Luteolibacter sp. Y139: one gene and its partner. The protein of the gene in region 1 binds, or shares a complex with, the protein of each later gene. Links are inferred from orthologs where the notes say so. Each region holds a gene or a part of one and is shown on either strand. Other genes may lie near its edges.

What was found. Proteins that work in one complex are often made in the same cells at the same time.
Region 2: the proteins of cdaA (region 1) and glmM are in contact, whole or in part, in a crystal structure (PDB 7OJS), measured with the Bacillus subtilis proteins. The link is inferred for Luteolibacter sp. Y139 from one-to-one orthologs.

Annotation. Positions count from the first base shown.
Region 1 is NZ_JBBUKT010000001.1:65,205-68,041, forward strand. Bases 3-2,800 are described here. They hold cdaA (diadenylate cyclase CdaA), read right to left. Parts: upstream 1,924-2,800; coding sequence 1,081-1,923; downstream 3-1,080. Other genes in these bases: bioD (dethiobiotin synthase), read right to left, coding at 332-961; WKV53_RS00300 (hypothetical protein), read right to left, coding at 1,998-2,228; folP (dihydropteroate synthase), read right to left, coding at 2,267-2,800. Also shown: more of folP, read right to left, coding at 2,801-2,837. UniProt on the Bacillus subtilis protein: One of 3 paralogous diadenylate cyclases (DAC) in this bacteria, catalyzing the condensation of 2 ATP molecules into cyclic di-AMP (c-di-AMP). Upon expression in E.coli leads to c-di-AMP synthesis.
Region 2 is NZ_JBBUKT010000007.1:367,889-370,796, forward strand. Bases 1-2,869 are described here. They hold glmM (phosphoglucosamine mutase), read left to right. Parts: upstream 1-691; coding sequence 692-2,047; downstream 2,048-2,869. Other genes in these bases: tal (transaldolase), read right to left, coding at 1-416; WKV53_RS18720 (DapH/DapD/GlmU-related protein), read left to right, coding at 2,647-2,869. Also shown: more of WKV53_RS18720, read left to right, coding at 2,870-2,908. UniProt on the Bacillus subtilis protein: Catalyzes the conversion of glucosamine-6-phosphate to glucosamine-1-phosphate. Glucosamine-1-phosphate is used for cell wall biosynthesis.

The DNA of each region.
Region 1 (2,837 bases):
CAGATCACGACCTCGTAAGACCTCGAACCAAATAAAGCCATGTCCGTCCCTTCTGCCATCTCGTTCCCCGTGAACTCCGGCTCTACGCAACAAACCGGCATCCGCCGCTAATACGGCCTGCCCTCCCGTTTTCCAACGCCGTTCCTTCCACCGAGGGAACGGCGTTTTCTTTTCCCCTCGAAGTGATCCACCAAAGTTCCTAAGCGATCTCCAATGTCCCGAAGGGACCTCGGAACTTAGCCGGTGGCGTGAGCCACCGGATGCGGATCAAAAGCTCACCCGCCCCGGTAGGGGCGGCGCACTCGCGCGGCATCGGGTGAAACTTAACCCCTCAAGATCCAAGGAAAGGCTCCACCTCCAGGAAGTCCTGCCCATGGATGATCTCCGCCAGGATCGGCAAACCCGTCAGCTGCTCAATGATCCCCTTGTTCGTGATCGCCGCCGTATCCAGCTCATCCGCTAGGTGATTGATCACCAGCCCCGCGATCTCCAACCCACGCGCACGAATCGCATCCACCGTCAGCAGCGTGTGGTTCAGCGCTCCAAGCCGATTGCCCACCACCACAATCACCGGCAACCCCAGATCCGTCGCGAAGTCCGCCATGTCATACCCCTCGGCCAGCGGAACGCGCCACCCACCCACACCTTCGACAACCACCTCCGCGTGACTCGCAATGAAATCCCTCGTCGCCATCAACAGTGCGATCGGATCCACCGGCCGGTTCTCCAGCATCCCTGCCACCAGCGGAGCCACCGCCGCCTTCAGCCACACCGGATTCACCTGCTCCGGTTCCAAGCCACCCGACGCAGCCGCCAGCTGCACCGCATCATCGCGATCACCACAGCACACCGGCTTGAAGCCCGCCGCATCGATGCCTTCCGCACGCAGCGCCGCGACCAGAAGAGAGGAGAAACGGGTCTTGCCCGCGCCGGTATCAGTGCCGGTGACAAAGTAGCTCACGCCGCAGCGGTGCCCCCCCGCGGCGACACGGTCAAGGCGGATCCTCCTCAGGCACCAGCAAAGCCCGCGGCGGCTTGTCGCCCGGACCGAACAGCTCACCCTGTTCCCGCAGGTGCTCCCTAATCAGAAACCAGATCGCGGTCGCCAGCAGCAGCGACACGATCTTGGGGATCAGGTTCTTTCGAAACGCCTTTCTCATGATTGTTGTCGGTCGCGAGGAAGATCTCCGCCATCCGCGAACGGAACTTCTCCTCGCCCAGATTCCGCTCCAAGTGCCCGTCCATGCAGATGGAAATCGAGCCGGTTTCCTCGCTGACGATGATCGCCACGCAGTCGCTCTCCTCCGACACCCCGATCGCGGCACGGTGACGCAGGCCGATCGAGCGGTCCGCCAATTCGCGCTGGCTCACCGGAAACACGCATGCCGCGGCCGTCACCTTCTTGTTCGAAATCACCATCCCGCCGTCATGCAGCGGCGTCTTCGGGAAAAACACCGTCATCGAAAGCTCCGGCGAGAAGTCCGCATTCAGCATCACGCCCGTCTCCTCATACGGCTTCAGCGCGATGTCCCGCTGGATGGCAAACAGAGCCCCGATGCGCTTCTTTGACAGCGCCACCACCGAGTCCTCGAAGATCTCCAGGAAGTCGAGCTGGCTCTTGTTTGAGAACGAGAACAGCCGGCTGCTCCCCAGCTTCGCCAGCGCATTGCGCAGCTCCGGCTGGAAAATGATCGGCACCGCGAAGACCAGCAAGATCGCCGCCCGCGTCACCAACCACGAAATCACCGCGAACTCGAACAGCCGCAGCAGCAAGGTGATCGCCACCAGAATGACCACGAGTCCCACCAGAATCCGCGCCCCTCGGGTCGCCCGGAAGGCCCGGAAAATCTGATAGATGGCGATCGCCAGGATCAAAATTTCGATCCCGTCGCGCCAATGTAGCCTGACAAAGTCCCACACCATCCCGGTCGGGATACTACGCCGGGGCGCACCCCACTGTCATTTGCTTTTCCCCGCGAGGGGAAATCAGTGCCGGTTCACCAGCAGCCCGGCCCGTAATAAGGGCCGTAGTAGCCGCCATGGTAGTGGTGGTGGTCATTGTGCTCGCCGATGGCATAGCCCACGGCGGCGGCTCCGACTGCCATGGCCGTCGCGGCACCGGGATCGACCGTCTGCACCGGCCGGCCATAGGCGTCGTAGGTGGTCATGCAGGAAGTCCCGGCACAGGCGAGAATCAGGGCGGTGGCTTTGAGCGTGATCGCTTTCATGAGTTCGTTCGCGGGATTGGACGAAACCATTCACCAAATCATTCATCCGGAGAATGGGGGATTCCACGATGCAGGATCGCCTCGGTCATCCGCAGCGCCTGCACGTTCGGCAGCACCTCGTGGACCCGGTGGATCATCACACCCGCCTCCCGCGCCCACGCCGTGATCGCCACCGTCGGCCACGACCGGTCCGCTAGGTCGGCACTCCCGAGAACTCGCCCGATAAAGGACTTCCTCGACACCCCGAGCAGCACCGGACGCCCTCCGGCCCCCAGCTCCGGCAAGGCCCGCAGCAGCGCCAGATTGTGCTCCACCGTCTTCCCGAAGCCGATTCCCGGATCGAAGCAGATCGTTTCTGGATCAAGCCCCGCAGCAATCAGCGCCGCCAGTCGCTCCTCGAAAAACGCCCGCACCTCCGCCACCACGTCATCGTAGTGGGGGGCCACCTGCATCGTCCGCGGATCGCCCTGCATGTGCATCACCACCACCCCACAGCCGGTTTTCACGCACAGCGGAGCCATCTCCGGATCCCCGGTCAGGCCACTCACGTCATTCACGATGTCAGCCCCCGCCTCCAGCGCCGCGGCAGCGACCGAAGCCTTCATGGTA
Region 2 (2,908 bases), on another replicon or contig:
TCCCAAGTGGAGGCGATCTTGATGAGGATGCGCTCCTTGGCGATGCCTTCCTTGGCGTAGGCGTCGATGAGGTGGCGGGCCTTGGCGAGGGTGCCTTCGGTATCGAAGGAGAGGCGGGCGTCGACTTCGGTCGAGACGCGGCCGGGGACGATCTTGAGGATTTCGAGGCCGAAGAGGATGAGGATGCGATCGAGGATGGACTCGATGAGGGCGTCGCCGGTGAGGGAGGAGCCTTTGTGCTCGGCCACGGCTTTCTCGACGAGAGGCTTGTATTCCGGCTTGGCGGCGGCCTGGAGGATCAGCGAGGGATTGGTGGTCGCGTCCTGAGGCTTGTAGGCCTTCATCGACTCGAAATCGCCGGTGTCGGCGACGACGGTGGTGAACTGCTTGAGTTGATCGAGTTGCGTGGCGCTCATGGCGGGGGCGGGGTAGGTCGGAACGGTGCGGGAGGCGAGATCAAAAAGTGTCCGCGTGGGAGAAACATACCGACGTGGCGGGTTCGTCAAACGCCGCTCATGGGCGGATCGAACGGGGTTCATGGACGGGACAGGAGCGACGGGGGCGCGGGTTTTTTACAAAAGCGGGTCTAACTTTTGAAATCCTGCGGTTCGTGTCGTGAATTTACCCGGAAATCCCGGGTTGCCGCACCCGAAGCTTTCATTCCGTGCCAAACGGGGCACCCTCTCCGCACATGAAGCTTTTCGGCACCGATGGCATTCGCGGCAAGGCGAACGAGTTCCCGATCACCCCTGAAGTGGCCCTCCGTGCAGGCAAGGCGGTGGCGCAGGTGCTGCGTTCGTCCGGGCATAATCGGAACCGGGTGGTGATCGGCAAGGACACGCGGATTTCCGGCTACATGCTGGAGACGGCGCTGACGGCCGGGCTGGTCTCGATGGGGATGGATGTGCTGCTGCCGGGGCCGCTGCCGACGCCGGCGATCGCTCATTTGACGAAGTCGATGGGTGCGGCGGCGGGGATCATGCTGACGGCTTCGCACAATCCGTATGAGGACAATGGGCTGAAGATTTTCGGGCCGGATGGTTACAAGCTCTCGGACGCGCTGGAGGAGATCATTGAGCGGCACATCCTTGGCGATGAGCCGGAGCCGCGGCCGATGTCGCCGGAGAAGATTGGGAAGGCGTATCGTATCGATGATGCGCGCGGGCGGTATATCGAGTTCGCGAAGCATACGGCGGACAATATCTCGCTGCATGGACTGAAAATCGTGGTCGATTGCGGGCATGGTGCGGCGTATTTCATCGCGCCGCTGATTTTCAAGGAACTCGGGGCGGAGGTGATCAAGCACGGGTGCGAGCCGGATGGGATCAACATCAATGATAAGTGCGGGGCGCTTTATCCGGAGACGGCTGGCGGGTTGGTGCGGCAGCATGGGGCTGATCTTGGCATTTCCTTTGATGGGGATGCGGACCGCGTGATCTTCACCGATGCGACTGGGACGCCGGTTTCAGGGGACCGCATTCTCGCGCTTGCGGCGCTTTCGTTGCATGAGCAGGGGAAGCTTCGCGGGAGTCGCATGGCTTGCACGGTGATGAGCAATCTGGGGCTGCACGAGGCGATGCGTCGTGCGGGGATCGAGGTGCTGACGACGCCGGTGGGTGACCGCAATGTGATCGAGGCGCTGCGGGAGAAGGGTGGATCGTTTGGTGGGGAGAATTCGGGGCATTTGATCTTTGCGGATCATGCGACCACGGGTGATGGGATACTGAGCGCGCTGCAGGTGTTGCGCGTGATGAAGGAGAAGAAGGCGACGCTTGCGGAGCTGGCTGCGTGCATGCGCGAGTTCCCGCAGGAGTTGGTGAATCTGAAGGTGGCGGCGAAGCCGCCGCTGGGTGAGCTGGCTGGCTTGCAGAAGCTGATGAGGGAGGCGGATGCTGCTTTCGGTGATGCGGGGCGTCAGTTGATCCGCTACTCGGGGACCGAGAACAAGATTCGCATTTTGGTGGAGCATCGGGATGCCGAGACCGTGCAGGAGTGGATCGAGAAGTTCACGAAGGCGGTGAAGGAGGACATTGGGGTGGCGGCGTGACAAGGAACCACGGAAGGCACGGAATACACGGAAGATTCCAATTGGCTTATGCGCACCAAGTGAACCTCCTAGAGCTCCATAGGGCTGATCCCATCGCGTTCGGGTTTCGACTGGTCGTTTCGTCCGAGATCCACGCCAGCCCTGATTCCGCGGGTATGGCTTTTGGAATTAAGGCGTTGGGCGAGGCTTGGCGTGAAGTGAGCAGAACGGTTGCCGAGAGCATCCTTTTGGAATTGCTTCGAAAGGACATGGCCTTCTCGTCACCCAGGCTTGAAGAGTCGGTGGTTAGGACGGGTGTGGACGAGTTCCTCGCGTCCTTTTCATCTGAGAGCCGCTTCTTTACCAATGGCAATTGGGAAATGGGGTGGATTCGCTCCAAACACAGTAGCACGTCGTTTGGTCCAGAATGGTCTCCAGCGACTGACGCAACCTTTGACGGAGGCGTCATCGCGATCGATTCATGGCGGTCGGGAATCCTATGGCTTGAAGATGAAGACTAGATCCACTTCTCGCCAAGGAACTATGCGCTGATCGTGTTTCCCAGTTCCTCCTTACTTCCGTGTATTCCGATTGCTCCGTGATTTAAGTATCAAGTCGTCATGCCTCTCTTCACCACCCGCGACATCGAGGACTTTCCGATCGGGAACATTCTGCTCCGAGATCATCATGCTGCTTTCGCGGTGGAGGGTTTGCGGACGCATCCGCATGCTTGGTTGGCGGCGGAGGATGTGGCTTTGATTTCTCCGGCGACGCCGACATTGGTGGATGAGCGCCGGACGCCGCTGGCGTGGTTCGGGGATGTGCCGAATGCGGAGAAGGCGATTGTTGCGAATGCGTCTTTCCTGATCATTCATCCGTGGG